DNA from 2 places in the Pectobacterium peruviense genome. Region 1 is predicted to be linked to the other one. Evidence: predicted binding sites of a transcription regulator. Region 1 holds the regulator's gene; the other holds the start of a gene.
What was found. The regulator CRP, encoded in region 1, controls carbon source genes, mostly activating them, when cyclic AMP is high. The targets are predictions, from matches to a motif close to ATGTGANNNNNNTCACAT.

Region 1 (4,218 bases):
TCACCGCTATACCCGCCCGGAAATGGATATGGCAATCCGCAAAGCGCGTGATTTAGGACGCCACATCAGCTACTTCGGCCCAGAAGCGAATGATTTCAGCCTGCTGGAACAGTCGTTTATTGAATATGGCCTACATGGGTGTGGTCAGACGCGTAAATACCTTCATACCTATGATGAAGCGATTCCCTATAACCAGGTTCCTGGGACGTTCACACCGTGGGAACCGATGCCAGAACCTACCGACATCCTATTCTATGAAGGACTGCACGGCGGCGTAGTCACCGAACAAAATGATGTGGCACAGCATGTCGATTTGCTCGTCGGTGTGGTGCCGATCGTCAACCTGGAGTGGATACAAAAGCTGATCCGTGACGTCAATGAGCGCGGCCACTCGCGTGAAGCGGTCATGGATTCCGTTGTCCGCTCCATGGAAGACTACATCACCTATATCACGCCGCAGTTCTCTCGCACCCATATCAACTTCCAGCGCGTACCCACCGTGGATACCTCCAACCCGTTTGCTGCCAAGTCGATCCCCTCACTGGATGAAAGCTTCGTCGTCATCCACTTTCAGGGATTGGATAATATTGATTATCCCTATCTGCTCGCCATGTTGCAGGGCTCGTTTATCTCCCACATCAACACGTTGGTCGTTCCCGGCGGGAAAATGGGGCTGGCAATGGAATTAATCATGGCACCGCTGGTGCAGCGGTTAATCGAAGGGAAAACGATAGAATAAGCATCGAGATACACGCGGAGACCACAGGGTGAGGCCTCTCTACGGGCCCCCCTGTGTTTCCCCTAATAATGGGCTTAAGTAACCAGAATTAGTGCTCAGAGAAAGGAATTATGGCAGTACTCTAATTTCGTGACTGTGTGTCACCTCAACGGCTTTACCCAGCATCAATGCCACAGAACAGTATTTTTCCGCTGACAGCTCGACGGCACGTTCGACGGCTTTATCGGTCAGCCCTTTCCCCGTCACAATAAAATGCAGATTGATATGGGTAAATAAGCGCGGTGCTTCAGACCGACGCTCTGAGGTTAATTTCACCTCACAATCCGCCACATCATTACGGCCCTTTTGCAGAATCGATACCACATCAATTGCGCTGCATCCCCCTACGGACATCAACACCATTTCCATCGGACTGGGCGCTTTATCGCCAGAATTACCGTCCATCAATACCTGATGTCCCGATGAGGATTCGCCCAAAAACGTTAAGCCTTCAACCCATTTTACCCGAGCCTGCATGATGCCTCTCCACTAAAAATTTTTTGAAAATTTATACCGTTACTGTACAAAAACCAGCGTTAATCAGAGCTTTGTCATGCTGAAGCGAGACAACACAAGACACATCCTTAAAGCTGTGTTAAAACGAAAATAGAATAGACCTTTTCTGGACAAACCCAGAAACGAAGAAGATGATGACGTAGCCAGAAATACCCAGCCACGTTTACGGTGCGGCAAAGCAGCAACCGAAAAACCAAGGGTACAGTGGTTCCAGTATATTCCCTGACGTCATTCTGCCTAGACTGAATTTTATTTTTTTTAGCAGTTAAACACGCCGTACAGGGAACTCTGACCCCTGTAATTTGCGCAGTGAATTACAACAGAGGATGATAGCGAATGGTTCTCGGCAAACCGCAGACAGACCCAACTCTCGAATGGTTCCTTTCCCATTGTCATATTCACAAGTATCCATCGAAGAGCACGCTGATTCACCAAGGTGAAAAAGCAGAAACGCTTTACTACATCGTGAAAGGCTCTGTAGCAGTGCTAATCAAAGATGAAGAAGGCAAGGAAATGATTCTTTCCTACCTCAATCAGGGCGATTTTATTGGTGAGCTCGGCCTGTTTGAAGAAGGTCAGGAACGCAGTGCCTGGGTTCGGGCAAAAACCGCCTGTGAAGTGGCTGAAATTTCCTATAAAAAATTCCGCCAGCTCATTCAGGTTAACCCGGATATCCTCATGCGCTTGTCTGCGCAAATGGCAAACAGACTTCAGGTTACTTCAGAAAAAGTCGGCAATCTCGCCTTCCTTGATGTGACCGGCCGTATCGCCCAAACCTTACTCAACCTGGCCAAACAACCTGATGCCATGACGCATCCAGATGGCATGCAAATTAAAATTACCCGTCAGGAAATTGGGCAAATCGTTGGCTGCTCGCGTGAAACCGTGGGCCGCATTCTGAAAATGTTAGAAGACCAGAATCTGATCTCTGCGCACGGTAAAACGATCGTCGTTTACGGCACTCGCTAAACCCTTGTCGCGGTACCCTATGACTAGTCCTGATATGGGTTGACAGTTTTCTGCCTGTAAAACGCCTGATGAACCTCATCGGGCGTTTTGTATTTCAGGGCCTGATGTGGCCGCTCATGGTTATAAATCGCCACAGATTCTTTTACCATTTTCCTCGCTTGTGCCAGATTAGCTGGGCGAGAGAGTAAAAACTCATTTTTCAGGATGCCGTTTATCCGTTCAGCCAGCGCATTCTGATAGCAGTCATAACCATCTGTCATTGAACAGGTTATCCCATTTCTCTCATGTACCGACTGGTAAAGCGCTGAACAGTATTGTAGCCCTCTGTCAGAGTGGTGTATCAACGGCCCTTTTGTTTTTCTTTGTCGTAACGCACGTTTGAAGGCTTTTACCACATTTTCAGTTTGCAGATTATCCCCTACATGGTAACCCATGATTTTTCTGGAACAGGCATCCGTGACCAAACTCAGATAGACCGTGCCACTGCGTACTGGTAGATAAGTAATATCGGCGACCCAGACTTGCTCCGGCTGAAGGACAGTAACCTGTTCGGGGCCAGACTTCAGCAAGTTCGGATGCCGGTAAAAACGATGATGGCTGTTGGTCGTTTTGTGGTATGCCCGCTTTACGGGTACCAGAAGCCGGTGTTTACCCAGTAGGCTAAACAGGCGGTCACGCCCGATATTGAGTGTTTCACCTGCCTGACGGTTCAACAGAGAGTGGAGTTTGCGTGTGCCTATACGTGGCTGACGGCACCGAACTCGGGCAATAAAATCAAGAACCTGACTATTGTGTTCATGTCGTTTATTGCACCTTGCATTATGCTGGTACCATGCCTGTCTGCTGTGCCCCAGGAGCTGGCATGCGCGTGTCACGGTGACTTTTGGGGCCTGACTCTGCGCAAGGACTTGCCGGGCCGCTTTTTTACGACACTTACCCCGTAATCATTTTTCAGGACGTTGATAACAGATTCAAAAAACTCAGCTTTCTGATTCGCCAGCTTAAGCTGCTCTTCAAGTTCTTTGATTCTTTGCTCGGGTGTAAGTGGGGTATTTGTCTGAGCCACAAGCAGTTTCCTTTTCATCAGGTCAGGAAGTCCGGGACTCCAGTCAAGCTGGCCATATTTACGCAGCCAGACAAGAACGGTGGAGCGCCCCTGAATGCCATATCGCTGCTGGGCCTGTTTATAGGTCATCTCGCCTTTTTCGACCTGTTCAACGACGGCTATTTTAAAGGATAGAGGATAATCACGTTGGGTACGTTTGAACTCAGTCATCATCACGTTCTCCGTATTTAAGTCAGGGACGTGTCAACGCTATTCAGGACGGATCACTACCAATAAAAAAGCGTGAAGCCTCGGCCTCACGCTTTTTTTATGCCGAGCTTCCTGCTCGCCACCTAACGGGAAGTCGCAAGCGATGTTGAGAGCGTAATCAGTGTGCTGCGTTAACCACTTGAGCGACGGCTTTGGCGAATTTATCCATCCCCTGCGCGATATCATCTTCATCAATGATCAAAGACGGTACAAAGCGGATCACGTTCGGCCCTGCCATCAACACCATCAGCCCCTGAGCCGTTGCAGCAGCCAAGAACTCGCCCGCACGGCCATGCCATTGAGGTTTCAGCTCAGCCCCCAGCAAAAGCCCCATACCGCGAACCTGATCAAATACACCATACTGCTGGTTGATTTTATCAAGTTCACTGATAAAACGATCGTGACGATCCGCGACACCAGACAATACTTCTGGCGTGTTGATGACATCCAGCGCGGCTTCCGCCACCGCACAGGCCAGAGGATTGCCGCCATAGGTGGTACCGTGTACCCCAACGGTCATGACTGATGCGATCTCTTCCGTCGTCAGCATCGCACTAATAGGGAAACCACCGCCCAACGCTTTAGCCGTTGTCAGGATATCCGGCGTAATACCATAGTGCATATAGCTGAATAATTTACC
Region 2 (4,218 bases), 2.0 Mb from region 1:
CCAGTGGTGAATCGCATTGCGCGCGAACACAATATTACGCCAGCTCAACTTTTATTGGCATGGGCCATCCGTCAGCCGGGTGTGATCGCGATTCCAAAAGCAAGTGCTGTAAAGCATGTTCAGGAAAATGCGAAAGCGCTGGACGTGTTGTTGTCTGCGGAAGATCTCGCGCAGTTAGATCAGGCATTTCCACCGCCAACGCGCAAACAGCATTTGGATGTGGTGTAGCGGAAGCTAAGGGATTTGTAGAGAAGGGTGTATGGCATCATCAGCCATACACCAAGATATTTAGGGTATATATAGCAGTAGTTATTTCTTGATGCGGATAACCGTCGTCAGACGAGCCGGAGCCTTGGCGGACGCGACAAACGGTTGATTAATCCGCGCAGTTTCCACACACACGAACGTTTTATATCCCTCATCTGGCATATCGCCAATTGTACGGGAGAGTTCTGCGCCGGGGTTCCATGACACTACATCGCTATGGTGTGTATGGTGGACTTCAATGGTGCGTTTCAGTACGGCATCATGCACCACACTAGTGTCCTGCGGCTGGGTATAGATACGGTCTGTACGATCGGTAAAGACCAGATCGCCTTGCTGCGTTGCCAGTTTGCCCTGATCGACCTTATCAATGAATGACTCACCCAGACCGGCAATGCGAATATCGCTGATGTCGCCGATGTTGAAATAGGTGTGCAGCGCACTGGTAATGCTGTAATCGCCATGTGCTTCTAACTCAATACCGCATTCCTTGCCCAGTTTGAAACGGGCGATGAGTGTGAATTCATGCGGCCAGCTCTTACGCGTTTCTTCATTATCGCGCAGTGTGAATGTGAGTTGTACGCCATGCTCATCTTCGCTGTGGGCGGTAAATTCCCACGGCAGCAGACGGGCAAAACCGTGGTTAGGTTCGGCGAAAGGCCCAAACCAAGGGAAACAGATAGGGACACCGCCGCGAATAGCAACGTGATGAGTAAAAGGCGTATTGTCGCTCAGCCAAAGCACCGGCTCTTCGTTTGTCGGCTGCCAACTGAGCAGGTGCGCCCCTTGTAGTGCTACTGCTGCTCGAACTTCAGGATGATCAACGACGATGACGGGTAATTGATCCAACTGACGTTGGCTGAGGGTGGCGCTAATTTGCTTAGTGACGGGGAGTGAGAAAATTGTGTTATGCATGATAGTGCCTTTTTTTGATTGTTTTTCGTTGTAAAAAGAAATCTGCAGTTAACAATAAAAAAGGGCGACATCACGTCGCCCTTTTTTCACCGAATCATCGCTGACGCTTATTTAGAAATGTGAGCGATCAGATCCAGAACCTTGTTTGAGTAACCCGTTTCGTTGTCGTACCAAGAAACCAGTTTCACAAAGTTATCGCTCAGTGCGATACCGGCTTTAGCATCAAACACGGAAGTCAGTTTTTCACCGTTGAAATCGGTAGAAACCACTTCGTCTTCGGTGTAACCCAGAACGCCTTTCAGCTCGCCTTCAGAAGCGGCTTTGATTGCTGCACAGATTTCTTTGTAAGAAGCTGGTTTTTCCAGACGTGCAGTCAGGTCAACAACAGAAACGTTCGGGGTAGGAACGCGGAACGCCATACCAGTCAGTTTGCCGTTCAGCTCAGGGATAACTTTACCTACAGCTTTAGCTGCACCGGTAGAAGATGGGATGATGTTCTGTGCTGCGCCGCGGCCGCCGCGCCAGTCTTTGTGAGACGGGCCATCAACGGTTTTCTGCGTTGCAGTCGTTGCGTGAACGGTGGTCATCAGTGCTTCAACGATACCGAAGTTGTCGTTGATGACTTTTGCCAGCGGAGCCAAGCAGTTAGTGGTGCAAGAAGCGTTAGAAACGATTTCTTGGCCAGCGTAAGTTTTGTGGTTTACGCCCATAACGAACATTGGGGTGTCATCTTTAGATGGACCAGTCAGAACGACTTTCTTCGCACCAGCAGCGATGTGTTTACGTGCAGTGTCGTCAGTCAGGAACAGGCCAGTTGCTTCAGCAACAACGTCCACGTTGACTTCGTTCCACTTCAGGTTTGCAGGATCGCGCTCTGCGGTAACACGAATGGTTTTGCCGTTAACAACCAGGTGGCCATCTTTAACTTCAACGGTGCCGTTGAAACGACCATGAGTAGAGTCGTACTTCAGCATATACGCCATGTATTCAGCGTCTAACAGGTCGTTGATTGCAACGATCTCGATGTCAGAACGTTCTTGTGCAGCGCGGAAAACAATACGGCCGATACGGCCAAAACCGTTGATACCTACTTTGATAGTCATATATTCCACCAGCTATTGGTTTGTGAATAGAAAATTTGTGAATAAAAGGTTGGTTGTAAAATTACAAAAACCTTGCTGAGCGTCAAGCGGAATCGTGTCAATAGTTGCTGTAAGTCAAACCTATGACCAAACTTTGTGCGAAAACCGCTCGACCCTGTAACTAAGTAACATCTAAGACTGATATGAGGGCGGAATGCATCATATAAAGCCTGTGTTATCCCGATATGTGACGTGTGTCACAATTAAATATTCGTGCTAATAACATTCATAATATTAGGCCAAAACGGCCTGTTAGGTTGTTAATTTTTTGTTATAATCAATGATTAATTGAATAGCTAACACCGCTGTGAGACTTCCATGACTAACGACTCTGCTTCGCATACCCCATCCGACAATACTGAAATGACAGAGATGCAGCGCTATGTCACCCAGCAACGCGGTACTGAGCCTGCGTTTTCAGGCAAATTGCTGCATAACAAGCGTACAGGCGCTTATCACTGCCTGTGCTGCCAGGCTCCGCTGTTTTATTCCGACAGCAAATATGATTCTGGCTGTGGCTGGCCGAGCTTCGATCAGCCCGTCTCCTCAGAGGCGATTCGCTATCTGGAGGATGAGTCACACAACATGCGCCGTATTGAGATCCGCTGCGGGCAGTGTGATGCGCATCTGGGGCACGTTTTCCCTGATGGCCCGAAAACTACTGGCGAACGCTACTGTGTGAATTCTGCTTCGCTGAGCTTTATCGACGACGTTGATGGCGAACGCGTTGACGGGTAATCTGTCTGCGATAAGTGCGATGACGATAAGCTAGATAATATCTTGCTTTAAACGATTCAGCTACTAAAGATCGCTGTCAACACAGGAATCCAGTAATAATAAACCTGATCTTTCTCGGAGCAGAAACCGGATATGGAACTCAATGATCTGATCGACGTCATGACGCCAGAGATTTATCAGCGGTTAGTCACGGCGGTAGAGCTGGGCAAATGGCCAGACGGTGTCGCGTTGACGGCTGAACAGAAAGAAAACTGCCTGCAAATGGTGATGATGTGGCAGGCTCGTCATAACGAACAGGCTGAGCACATGACGATTGGCACTAATGGGGAAATCGTGATGAAGAGCAAGCAGGAACTGAAGCGCCAGTTTAACGGTTCTGATGCGATTGTTACGCTTAAACCCTAGTTGCTCTTAAACTCAATGACTCTTACATCTGGTTGCTCAAACCTGGTTACCCTGAACCCGACGGGTAACCTGTGAGCTGGCAGCCTTAACGGCTGCCGTCATTTTAGGCTGTGAATGGCGCTAGCGTGCTGACGAGAGTGTGGTAAGAAACTGCGTCATGTCTGTAAGCGTTGCTCCACGCTGCACCATTTCTTGCAATGCGGATTCACTGTCGCCGGGCGAAAGGTTAACGCCACGACAGCCATCCACCAGGACTTCGGTGTGATAGCCCAGAGCAATCGCATCCAATACGCTGAACTTGACGCAATAATCGATCGCCAGCCCCAGAATAGTCAAATGGGTGATGTGATTGGCGTGTAGCCACGCATCCAATTCGGTTTTAACCCGATGCCCGTTATCGAAAAAAGCGCTATAGCTGTCGATTTCCGGCTGGGTTCCTTTTTGTACGATCCACTGAATAGCCGATTGATTCAGTGCGGGATGAAAATCAGCCCCAGTGGTTCCCTGCACGCAGTGAACGGGCCACCAGATCTGCGGCCACCCGTTTAACTCACCGATTTCTCCGACCTTGGTATTCGCATTCACGGCAAAACTGCCGTGGTTAGCCGGGTGCCAATCCTGACTGGCAATCACCGCGACGCCAGCGGCCACGCAGGCTTCAATAGCACGGTTGGCAACCTCAATGACGCGGTCGCCTTCGTTAACGGCCAATGCGCCAGCGGGACAAAAATCATTTTGTAAATCAACTAATAGC

Region 2: a site for CRP is predicted at 2,507-2,524, ahead of msrB (peptide-methionine (R)-S-oxide reductase MsrB). Genes of this name have one in related genera too.

The regions. Positions count from the first base shown of each region.
Region 1 is NZ_CP161826.1:475,641-479,858, reverse strand. It holds gene DUT67_RS02135 (phosphoribulokinase) at 1-739, shown strand, start outside; gene DUT67_RS02130 (OsmC family protein) at 848-1,255, opposite strand; gene crp (cAMP-activated global transcriptional regulator CRP) at 1,631-2,263, shown strand; one part of gene DUT67_RS02120 (IS3 family transposase) at 2,287-3,191, opposite strand; one part of gene DUT67_RS02120 (IS3 family transposase) at 3,191-3,542, opposite strand; gene DUT67_RS02115 (aspartate aminotransferase family protein) at 3,697-4,218, opposite strand, start outside.
Region 2 is NZ_CP161826.1:2,485,952-2,490,169, reverse strand. It holds gene DUT67_RS11270 (aldo/keto reductase) at 1-228, shown strand, start outside; gene DUT67_RS11265 (D-hexose-6-phosphate mutarotase) at 310-1,179, opposite strand; gene gapA (glyceraldehyde-3-phosphate dehydrogenase) at 1,287-2,282, opposite strand; gene msrB (peptide-methionine (R)-S-oxide reductase MsrB) at 2,640-3,059, shown strand; gene DUT67_RS11250 (YeaC family protein) at 3,192-3,464, shown strand; gene pncA (bifunctional nicotinamidase/pyrazinamidase) at 3,585-4,218, opposite strand, start outside.